Regions from separate parts of the Bacillus sp. NEAU-Y102 genome, predicted to be linked through region 2. Evidence: riboswitches for the same ligand, from Rfam matches in the RefSeq annotation. Region 2 holds a riboswitch; the other holds the start of a gene.
The links. A riboswitch is a leader RNA that binds a small molecule or an ion and turns the genes downstream of it on or off. The one in region 2 is predicted to bind thiamine pyrophosphate.
Positions count from the first base shown of each region.

Region 1: another riboswitch for thiamine pyrophosphate. It lies ahead of thiM (hydroxyethylthiazole kinase); the one in region 2 lies ahead of tenA (thiaminase II).

Region 1 covers NZ_JBTWFK010000009.1:103,973-110,271, forward strand. The annotation lists gene ACYFX0_RS22205 (YhgE/Pip domain-containing protein) at 1-513, shown strand, start outside; gene topB (DNA topoisomerase III) at 552-2,741, opposite strand; TPP riboswitch at 2,951-3,063, shown strand; gene thiM (hydroxyethylthiazole kinase) at 3,136-3,945, shown strand; gene thiE (thiamine phosphate synthase) at 3,960-4,619, shown strand; gene ACYFX0_RS22225 (anaerobic C4-dicarboxylate transporter family protein) at 4,736-6,049, opposite strand.
Region 2 covers NZ_JBTWFK010000008.1:14,398-20,696, forward strand. The annotation lists gene ACYFX0_RS20750 (heterocycloanthracin/sonorensin family bacteriocin) at 117-428, opposite strand; gene ACYFX0_RS20755 (DUF3937 domain-containing protein) at 882-1,145, opposite strand; gene tenA (thiaminase II) at 1,543-2,232, opposite strand; TPP riboswitch at 2,360-2,465, opposite strand; gene ACYFX0_RS20765 (D-alanine--D-alanine ligase) at 2,539-3,453, opposite strand; gene pdxR (MocR-like pyridoxine biosynthesis transcription factor PdxR) at 3,458-4,906, opposite strand; gene ACYFX0_RS20775 (homoserine dehydrogenase) at 4,996-6,021, opposite strand; gene ACYFX0_RS20780 (esterase/lipase family protein) at 6,109-6,299, opposite strand, start outside.

The DNA.
Region 1 (6,299 bases), on a different contig from region 2:
GCAAATTATAAGAGCCATGAAATTTACTTCGGACGTTTATTAACATTCTTAACGATAGGTCTTTCACAAGCGTTTATCGTATCGATGGGAGATATATTCTTACTCGGTACGTACGTAGTCGATAAGTTCTGGTTTGTGTTATTTAGTTTATTTATTGGAGGAGTCTTCGTTTGTATCGTATACTCACTCGTTTCTATTTTCGGAAATGTTGGGAAATCGATGGCGATCATTTTACTTGTACTACAAGTAGCAGGATCGGGCGGAACATTCCCAATCCAAATGACACCAGCGTTCTTCCAAGCGATTTATCCGTTCTTACCATTCACATACGCAATTAGCGCAATTCGTGAAACAGTTGGCGGAATGCTTTGGGATATCGTAACGCGCGATTTACTTGTGTTAAGTGCTTTCGTAGTAGTTATGATTGTTGCTGCGTTATTACTGAAAACACCAATTAACAAATCAAGTGAAAAATTTGTTGAGAATGCAAAAGGAAGTAAAATCATTCATTAAGAAAAGGTTCCTACCGAGAGCGGTAGGAACCTTTTTGTTTAATCGAACTTTAATTTTTTTAATGCTTCCGCAAATGGGTTGTTTAATGGTTCTTCCTCTTTGTTCTGTTGTTTCATATATTTTTGAACGTCGCGCTTATCAGCTTTGTTTCCAGATTCTTTTTTACGTCTTTCTTGGAATGTAGAAAGTTTTTCGCGATAGCCACATTTACATGCGAAAATTTGGCCAGCGCCTTCACCACGTAATTCTAGTTTCTTCTTACATTGCGGACAGCGAGCGTTTGTTGTACGAGATACATTTTTACGATGACCACATTCACGATCTTGGCATACGAGCATTTTTCCCTTTTTGCCGTTTACTTCTAGCATTGGTTTACCGCAGTCTGGACAAGACTTCGTTGAAATGTTGTCATGTTTATATTTTTTATCACTCGATTTAATTTCAGAAACAATTTCTTTCGTATAGTTCTTCATTTCAGAAATGAATACTTCTTTTTTCAGCTTACCTTTTGCGATAGCCTCAAGTTTTTGTTCCCATTCACCAGTTAGTGTAGGGGATTTTAACTCTTCTGGTACTAAATCAAGTAACTGACGGCCTTTTGAAGTAATATGAATATCTTTGCCACGTTTTTCAATTAAGAACGAATTGAATAGCTTGTCGATAATATCAGCACGCGTTGCTACAGTACCTAATCCACCAGTCGATTTTAATGTATCAGCGAGTTGTTTATTTTGCGTATCCATATATTTTGTAGGATTCTCCATTGCTGAAAGTAAAGTTGCTTCATTAAAGCGTGCAGGTGCTTTCGTTTGGCCTGATGTTTGCATAAGTAACTTTACAGTTAATGTATCGCCCTTTTCAATGTGAGGCAGAAGCTGCTCTTTTACGTCATCAGTTACATCATCGTCTTCAAATCGATTTTCGTATACTTCCTTCCAACCAGCATGTAAAATCGTTTTTCCGCGTGCAATGAACGTTTCACTACCAACTTTGGTACGTAATGTTAGTTGCTCGTATTCGAATGCTGGGAATAAAACAGCTAAGAAACGTTTTACAACTAAATCATAAATTTTGCGTTCTTTATCTGTGAATGCTGAGAAGTTAACGTATCCTTCTGTTGGAATAATCGCATGATGATCGCTTACTTTACTATCATCAACAAATGATTTGTTAGGTTTGATAGGCTTTTGTAATACTTTATGTGCGAAGGGACGGTATTCTCCAACACCACATGCTTTTAGACGTTCTGGAAGTGTTCCAACGATATCAGATGAAATGTAGCGTGAATCTGTACGAGGGTACGTTAGCACTTTATGCTGTTCATACAATTTCTGCATAATATTTAATGTTTCTTTAGCAGAGTAACCGAACTTTTTATTTGCATCACGTTGCAATTCAGTTAAATCATAAAGACCAGGAGAGAATGACTTCTTCTGTTTCTTATCAATTTCCACAACGGTAGCATTTTGTTTATCTAAACCTCTTACAATACCATCAATTTTTTCTTTATTAAAACTACGGCTATTGCCATTTGTATCTTGCCAAGTAAGTTTGAGTTTCTCCATTGTTTGAGCTTCGATGCCGTAGTAAGTTTGTGCTTTGAAGTTCTTTATTTCATCCTCACGACTAGCGATCATTGCAACAGTAGGAGTTTGCACACGGCCGCAATTTAACTGGGCATTAAAGCGAGTTGTTAAAGCGCGAGTTGCATTAAGACCGATATACCAGTCAGCTTCTGAACGTGCAACTGCTGAAGCGTATAAATTGTCATAGGCTTTACCTGGTTTTAAATTTGCAAAACCATCTTTAATTGCTTTATCGGTTACAGAAGAAATCCATAAACGTTTGATTGGTTTATTTAGCTTAACTTTATCGATAATCCAGCGTGCGACTAATTCCCCTTCACGTCCAGCGTCTGTTGCTACAATAATTTCATTTACATCTTTTCTAAGTAGCTGACTCTTTACAGCATTAAACTGTTTACCAGTTTGTTTAATAACCGTTAATTTCAAACGCTTAGGTAGCATCGGTAAATCTTCTAAATTCCACTTTTTATATTTCATATCATAACTTTCTGGATCTGCTAATGTAACGAGATGACCTAAAGCCCAAGTTACAATATATTTATTACCCTCAAGATAGCCGTTTCCTTTTTTATCACACTTCAGTACACGAGCAATATCTCGTGCAACGGAAGGTTTTTCAGCGATTACAACGCTTTTTGACATATTAAAAACATCCTTTCAAATTTCCATAAGTTAAATATAGCATACATCTTCTTGAGATTCAGTTTCGCTCCATATTTGAGCTGTTTTTAATGGAGTGAACAAAATCCCAACTGATTAAAGTTTCACTTTATCAGTTGCTTCTATATTAAATAGAAAAGTAAAGAACTTGTTATTTTACTAGAATAAGAGTAGACTTTGAAGTAGATGAATAAGAAACACATGGGAGTTTGTGGATACAAACTGAGAGTATGGCTACTAGTCCGTCATTGACCATTTGAACCTGTTGGATAATGCCAGCGTAGGGAGAGTGTAAAAGCACATGTTCAGGCACTTTGCGTACGCGCAAAGTGTCTTTTTGTGTATCTCCCATCATTATAGTTAGGAGATGAAAAGGATGAATATGAAAGAAATTAGTAAAGTAGTGGATTTGGTGAGAGAATCTAATCCGCTTGTTCATAATATTACAAATGTTGTTGTAACAAATTTTACTGCTAACGGTTTGTTGGCACTTGGGGCATCGCCTGTAATGGCGTATGCAAAAGAAGAAGTAGCAGAAATGGCTAGCATTGCTGGAGCGTTAGTATTAAATATGGGAACACTTCGTCCTGAGGAAGTAGAAGCGATGTTACTTGCTGGTAAATCAGCAAATGTGAACAATGTGCCAGTACTATTTGATCCAGTTGGTGCAGGAGCAACTTCGTATCGAACAGAAGTTGCGAGACATATTCCAGCCGAAATAGATTTAGCAATTATCCGCGGCAATGCGGCTGAAATAGCAAACGTTATTAATGAGAAATGGGAAATTAAAGGGGTAGACGCTGGTACTGGAAATGGCAATGTTGTAGGTATTGCAAGGCAGGCAGCAGACGAATTAAATACAGTTGCGGTTATTACTGGAAAAGAAGATGTTGTTACAGATGGAGAGAGAACTATTGTTATTCGAAACGGTCACCCTATTTTAACGAAAGTTACGGGAACAGGTTGTTTACTAACTTCAGTAATAGGAGCATTTGTAGCAGTTGAAAAAGATTATGTAAAGGCAACTGTAGCAGCATTAACGTTTTATGGTGTAGCTTCGGAACTGGCAGCTGCTAAAACAGTAGAAAAAGGGCCAGGTAGTTTCCAAATTGAATTTTTAAATCAATTAGCGAATACAACTTCAGCTGATATAGAGAAATATGGGAAGATTGAGGAGTTAGAGTAAGGGGGATGAAACACATGATGCGCATTGAAACAAAGAAAATGTCTAACCTATTGCAAGTGTATTTTATTATGGGAAGTAATAACTGCACGAGGGATCCTTTAGCTGTATTGAAAGAAGCGTTAGATGGTGGAGTGACACTTTTTCAGTTTCGCGAGAAGGGGGAAGGTTCTTTAATCGGAGGAGATAGAGTGCGCTTTGCAAAAGAATTGCAGACGCTTTGTAAGGAATATAGTGTTCCTTTCATTGTAAATGATGATGTAGAATTAGCCATTGAATTAGATGCAGATGGTGTTCATGTAGGACAAGATGATGAAGGAATTACATCTGTTCGTGAAAAAATGGGAGATAAAATTATCGGCGTATCTGCTCATACAATTGAAGAAGCACGCTTTGCAATCGAAAACGGAGCAGATTATTTAGGCGTTGGACCTATTTTCCCAACGAGTACGAAAAAAGATACGAAAGCGGTTCAAGGAACGAAAGGATTAGCTTATTTTAGAGAACAAGGAATTACAGTGCCAATCGTTGGTATTGGTGGGATTACAATTGAAAATACAGCGGCAGTTATAGAAGCGGGTGCGGATGGTATTTCAGTTGTTTCAGCAATTAGTTTAGCTGAATCTGCATATGAAAGTACGAGAAAATTAGCTGAAGAAGTAAAGAGAAGTTTGTAGAAAAGGACATGTAGTATTTTAAGTGCTACATCGAGAAGTAGACTGCCCAAAAAATTTAAACAAACGTTTGATTAAAAAAGCACAAACCTTTTTAAATAAAGGTTTGTGCTTTTTCTTTAAAACATAATTGAAATTAAGAGCATTCCAATTCCGATAGAAGTAAATGTTGCAATTAAGCCTGGAATCATAAAGCTATGATTTAATACGTATTTACCAATACCTGTTGTACCGGTACGGTCAAAGTTAATGGCAGCAACGATTGTCCCGTAGTTTGGAATGAAGAAATATCCGTTTACTGCAGGGAACATCGCAATCAGTAGTGCTGGTGGAATACCAAGGGATAGTCCAAGTGGCATTAAGGCACGTACTGTTGCTGCTTGGCTGTACAGTAAAATAGATAGAATGAATAGTGCGATGGCAAATAGCCAAGGTGCACTTGTTACTAAATGCTGAATGGATCCTTGAATCATATTTAAGTTTCCATTAAAGAAAGTATCTCCCATCCAAGCGATACCGAAAATAGCAACAACTGCTGTTGCTCCTGCTTTAAAGACGTTACCAGACACAATGCTTTCTACATTTGGTTTACAGAAAATAATAATAAGAGCCGCGATAGTTAACATAACCATCTCAATTGTGTTCGGCATGGAAAGACGGGCTAACTTCCCATCAACTATCCATCCTGGACGAAGTGCTTCAAATGAACCAAGAAGTACAACAAGGAAGGTTCCTACAAGGAAAAGGATAACTGATAATTTTGCGCCCTTTACACCTACAAATTCTTTTTTCTCTTCAAGCTTAGGAATCATTCCTTCTTTTAATCGTTTTAAGTATTCAGGGTCTTCATTTAATTCTTTTCCCATCTTACTAGCAACGAATGCTGCTAACATACAAGCAATGAAAGTAGAAGGAATACTCACTTTTAAAATATCTAATAAAGTGATTTTATAGTCAGCTAACATTGCTAAAAGAGCAACTGTGGCAGCTGAAATTGGGCTAGCTGTAATTGCTTGTTGAGAAGCGATTACGGCAATCGACATTGGGCGTTCCGGTCTAATCCCTGATTCACGAGAGACTTCTGCAATAACAGGAAGTACAGAATAGGCAACGTGACCAGTACCTGCACATAGTGTGAATAAATAAGTAACAATTGGAGCAAAAAAAGTAATACGCTTTGGATTTTTTCGTAATGCTTTTTCAGCTAGGTGAACAAGATAGTCCATTCCTCCAGCAGCTTGCAAAGCACCAGCGGCTGTAATTACTGCCAAAATCATAAGCATTACATCGATAGGAGGCGCGGTCGGTTGTAAGTGGAAGACAAAAACGAGTATTGCCATACCAACTCCACCCATTACTCCTAAACCAACTCCGCCTAGGCGTGCACCAATAAAAATACAGAGTAACAAGGTAAGAAATTGTAGCCAAAACATGATAAACTACCTCCGAAATTCATTAGTTAAGATATATTCGAATAGTTTAATTTGAATGAAAATTAAATAAATACCCGAAGAAATCCTTGTTATTTATACATTTTTTATTATATAACACAAAAAAAGTAACATTCACGTACTTTTTGAAATTATTTCGAAAAAGCAATTCTTTAAAAATTTGTATTTATATCTCTAAATAAGTAGACATTTTGATTTATATGTTGTAACCTTTGATAGAGAATATATGATT
Region 2 (6,299 bases):
CTTTAATTAGCCCTCATCCATCGGGCTTTTATGGGCAGCCGGCCACCTAACTTCTCTTTGCTCTCGCTGAATTTTTTTAGGGTCTTACTGCCCGGCAAATAGCAGGATAAATGCAATCAATATTCATACGTTATAATAGTACCAGTAGTATCAGTAGTACCACTAAAACCATCAAAACAGTTAGAGCAACCGCCACAACCTCCGCAACCAAAACAACCGAAGCAACCAATACAACGGAATCCACCACAACGGAATCCGCCACAACGACCTCCGCCACAACCGCCACAACGACCACAACCCCCACAGCGACGAGCAGCATCTTCAATATAGTAATATGGATATTGATTTTGCTGGTCCCAATAGACAATATTTCCAGATCGGTAATCATTAAGGCTTAACGCTTGTATTTCTTGTTGAAACTGATTCATTTTCATAACCTCCGTTTATAAAATACAACCTCATTGATGCTTCCCTATATTTCTGTTCGTTACATCTAAGTAGAGATAGCGCTATAAACTAAGTTCAATACGTACACCAACAAAGTATGACTTATCACTAGATGATGCACCTTGTTCATATACCTATTTTTACTATGGGCTCATTTTTATAAATAGAAATTATAAAATATAAATTCTAGCGTCATATCTTCATACTTACTAAGCTCAATTAATTTCTCAATAATCACGCGGACAAATCCTATATATTTCCATATATCACTTAGATTTTCTTGTACTGTAAATGCCTTTGCTATAACACCTCTAAGTAACCGGTTTCTATGACGGTTAAGAAATTCCTATAAAGAAAAAAGCCCTAATTAGGGCTTTTTATTCTATTTCTCCAGCAAAGCTCTCTATGAAATTTCTAATTGAAAAAAGACACACTTAGATTGATGCGTCTTTTTGTGATGCCTCTTTTGTGAAATCATATAATGCAATTGCGCCTAAAAGAACAAGTATACCTTGAGGAACATCTAGTAAAATAGTTTTCCAAATTTCTGGAATTACCCATTTAATATCTGCTGCTGTTTCAAGATATGTTTGGAAATAGCTGATTGTAAAATTAATTATCCCTAAAAATACAAACAACGATAAACCAAATCGAATTAATTTCTTATTTGTAAACATATAACACCTCTCAAAATTCATTAGATATTCCTGCTTTTGCTTCTTTATATTTCCATATCTCTATATTTGATTTTAACACACAAAGAACTCAAAAAAATACAATATGCAAATTTGCATATTGTATGAACAGCACTTCATGTTAACTTAGAAATTCCTGCAAAGAAAAAACAACTCCGTTACAGCTAACAGCTCGGGTTTCTTTTCTTATTTAACTTCATACCACCAACATTTACGTTCTTTAATTGTAAAATAAATGTGACAGAAGTTTATCCAGTTAATGCGTAGACAATTAAATGAGCTAAATTATCGATATTCTATTTCACCATATCCGTAGCACTAATGACTTTACGCAAATTTGACAAGAAAAAATATAGAGATAGGTATGGATCATACCTATCTCTAACATTACTTCTATTCTTTATCCAATTACGTCTTTTACGTCTGTATCCACTGGCCACTTTTCTAATGTATAAGCCATTTCCCAAAATGAATATTCATATTGACTGCTAATAATAAAATGCTGTTTCATACGCTTGCGGTCTGCCTCTGTTACTTTTTCAGCAATAGTATCTAACCGTGTAATTTGTTCTTCAACTAGCGTACGGAACCAATCAGATCCATAAGCAGAAATCCATTCGTTATAAATTGGCTCTTCCGGCTGACATTCTTTTAAACGTTCCCCAATTTCGTAATACAACCAATAGCAAGGTAAAATTGCTGCAATGATATCTCCTAAATGCCCTTCATACGCAGCACGATACATATGTGAAGTATACGCATATGCAGTTGGCGCAGGAATAAAATTATCTTTTTCTTCTTTTGTTATCCCTAGCTTTTTAGCAAAATTCTCATGTAAAGATAACTCGGCCTCATATGTATTTTGAGCATGATGTGCCATACGAGCTGTCGTCTCTAATTCAAGAGCTTTTGCAGCTCCTAAAGTTTGTACTCTAGCAAAATGAATCAAATAATATGAATCTTGAAGCACATAATAGCGAAAACTAGCTAAATCTAACGTTCCTTCACCAAGTTTTTTTACAAAAGGATGGTTAAAACTCGCTTCCCAAATTGAATCTACTTCTTTACGTAATGATTGTGAAAAAGTCATTTAAATCCCTCCAATAATGTATAAAATATAAGTATTTATCCACAATTATTAAAGCTGTAAAATAAAAAAACTTTCTTTACAGGCGTAAAGAAAGTGAAATTGACAGTATTTATTTACTCATTAAATAGCAACGTCTTTCCCACTTCCCTACGCTGGCATTAACCAGATCAGGTACTAAGAGTCTCAAAATCACATTTGATCTCAGCCTATAAAAGGCCCCCCTAGTGGATAAATATTTTGTTTTTATAATGTATTCATCATAGCATACTTCGTGAAACTGTCAAAAGAATTAGTTATATAATCCCCTTAAAACCCTTCTTCTTTTCTAACTTTTAATGATGTTTCAATAATCATATCTAATAGTTTGCTATAACTAATTCCCGCTGCTTCTGCACTTTTTGGCAATAAACTTGATTGTGTCATCCCTGGTAATGTATTAATTTCCATTACATATGGAATTCCATCCTTCACCATCATATCAACTCTTGCATAAACACTACATTTTAATGCTTTATAACAAGCCAGTGACGCTTTATTTACACATTCATTAATTTCCGCTGGAAGTTCGATAACTTCCTCAACTGTACTAGTATCATCATATTTTGCATTGTAGTCAAAGAACTCGGCTGCATGTCGAATTGAAACTATAGGTAACTGTTTTCCATCCAGAATGGAACATGTAATTTCATCACCTTTTATATACTTCTCAATTACTACTTCAGAATCCCATTCAAATACAGTTTCTAGCATTGAGATCAATTCATTTTTATTGTAAACGATTTTCACCCCGACACTCGATCCGCCAGAGTTTGGTTTTACCACTAATGGAAATCCTAACTTATCTAACTCATCAAGCTTTAGATCCTCCATTTTTGTAAGTTCAATCCAATCTGGTGTTTCTACACCTTCATAACGTAAAATCTTTTTCGAAATATTCTTATCCATACATATACTACTAGATAACATATTACTTCCGCTATAAGGAATCCCTAAACTCTCCAGTGTTCCTTGAACTGTCCCATCTTCTCCATATTTCCCGTGTAATGCGAGCAACGCAAAGTCAATGTCTTTCGCTTTTTCAATTAAATCCATTTTTTCATTTAATGTAATTGGGACTATTTCATACTTATTTTTATCTAAATGAGCAATCATTTCATTCCCTGTCATAATTGAAACTTGTTTTTCAGACGATACCCCGCCCATAATAACACCGATTTTCATTTTCTCAACTCCAAATTTCATTTTTTAATGTATCACCAATTATTTTAATTCCCCGAACTATTTCTTCTTCTTTCAAGCGCGAAAACCCTAATCGGAAAGTGTTCGCCCCTTCTCCATCAGAGTAAAAAACATCTCCAGGTGAAAACGTAACGCCTTTCTCATAACACTTTTGTAAAAGTGTGCGGGCATTCATATGCTCTTCTAGCTCTATAAATAAATGAAGTCCACCATCTCCAGTCATTCTTTTGAAAGGAATGAACTGATTACACGCGCCGACAGCTAACTCATATTTTTTCTTATAAACCGATCTTGCCTTTTTTAAATATTTCTCAAAATATCCCTCATGTAAATATTGAAATAGAACCGCTTGATCTAACGTAGATGTGTGGATTGTTCTTGCTCTTTTTACGCTTTCTAAATAATGAATCAGCTCTTTATCTGCAATAATCCAACCTACACGTAAACCAGGGAAAAGTACCTTTGAAAAGCTACTAATATAAATCACATTATTGCCAGCTCCAGCAAAAGTTAATAAGGGAGCTAAATGTGAACCTGAATAACGTAATTCTTCATTAAATCCGTCCTCTATAATAGGAACCTTATATTTCGAGAATAACCTCATCAATTCCGTTCTTTTCTCTGAACTCGTAACAATACCGGTTGGATTATGATAAGAAGGAATTAAATAAGCAAAATCAAAATCTTTTTCACGTAAGCTTTTTTCAACTTCATTCGTATCAATACCATCCTCATTCATATCAATCCCATGAACTTCAAGTCCATGTAAACGGAACAGCTTTAGTGCAGCGTGGTGAGTTGGATTCTCACAAATGACACGACCGGATTTTTTTGATAAAGAAGAAAGTACAATATCCAATCCTTCTGTAAATCCATTTGTAATTAGAATATCTTTATTCGAAATGTCTACACCTTTCATTTCCATGTAATGAAGTAAATAATTCATTAACGGTTTATATCCCTTTGCATATCCGTAGTTCAATACGATGTCCCCTTCAATGGACATACGAGTAAGAAAAGCTCTTTTGAAGTTTTCAACATCAAATAGCTTCTCATCCGGGGCTATACTATTAAAAACAATCATTCCCTTTTCCCAACGAACACCATGTTTCATTAAATCTAATTCATCCGCTAATGCGGTCACTGTATTAAGTTTATTTTTCCAATCTATTTCAACAGACGAAGTGTTAGATATATCTACCTTCGCAACAAAGTTCCCTTTTCCTTTAACTGCATAAATGAGTCCTTCTTGCTCTAAATCTGCATAAGCAGCAAGTACAGTGTTTCTACTCACACTTAGTAATTCACTTAGTTCCCTTGTTGATGGGATTTTTTGATTCCCGAGCAAGTGCCCTTTCATAATCATCTTCTTCAAATAATCTTTCAATTGAATATAAACGGGACGATCTTTAACAACTTTAAAATCCTTAAACAATTCCTTACCCCCTGCAATCATTTTTGCATATTTATTTCATTCACAAAAGGTCCACGACATATGTATTTTTTATAAAGGGCGGTACGGTCTTACAAGTCTTTTCGATATAAGTTAATTACATCTTTTAAAGCTGCAGCTGCAGCGCCTCGTGGATTAGAAGCCCCACCAATTGTAGTAACTTGTCCCATCGTATCTGTAAAGAACGTAATTCCTTTTTCGGTCCCATTTACTTTTGCTAACGGATGATCTTTTTCTATTTCGCACGGTTCAACATTTAAATTCACATTGCCACCCTCATCCTTATATATTGATGCTATTAATTTAATAATTTTATGTTGTTCCTTAGCATTTTGTATTTGCTGTTTTGTAACGTGCTCGATTCCTTTTATATGTATATCAGTAAGTGTTTTCTCTGTTTCCATTAAGCTGTTTGTCAAAAGTAACAATTTACACGCACTATCTGAACCACTTATATCTAATATAGGGTTTGTCTCAGCAATTCCTTTATTTTGCGCTTCTTTCAGTGCTTCTTCAAATGTCATATCTTCCTCATACATTTTCGTAAGAATATAATTAGTTGTTCCATTTAATATTCCTTCTATTTTTTCAATACTGCAACCGGCTAAACTAAATTGTCCGATATCTAGCGTCGGTAGTGCAGCGGCTGTTGCACCGCTATATCGAATTCGTACATTTACGCCTCTTGCTGCTTCATTTATTTCTCTCCAGTTTGTAACGAGTGCACCTTTTGAAATTGCTACTATATCCATCTGTTTCTCAATCGCTTGTTTCATATATTGTTTCCCTGGATTTCCATCTTTAAGATTTGTAACTGTTGATTCTACCAATACAGTACCACTTATGCTAGTTGTTGCACGTTCCTTCGGATGATACTCTAAATATTTTTCAATTGCAGCGGTACCGCCACCATACATCAATAAATGATGAAGAGATAAGCCGTCTTCATTATGTATTGCAATATTTCTTCCTAATACGCCACTTACAACTAATTGAATCCCATATGTTTCATATATATATGAATACTTTTCATTTAATAATTTTATAAACTCTCTGCCTACTGTTCCGTATCCTGATAATACAACTTGAATTTTCATAATATCCCCCCATATTTTTCTACCAAACCCCTCTTTCAATATAATATAAAGCGCTCTCGAATTCCATCGAGAGCGCTTTATTATTACTTATTTCGGTAAACGTGATAGCTTTTCAGCAATTGTTCTATAAAACTCTTGAATGCTAGAAAAACCTAACGAGTCTGAAACACTTAATCCTACCATGTCGAGATGATCCCAATTCGCTTTCGTTTCGATATGATTCCATTTTCCAACCTGTAATGACTCATGATTATTTACAGCAACATTAGAAATTGGTG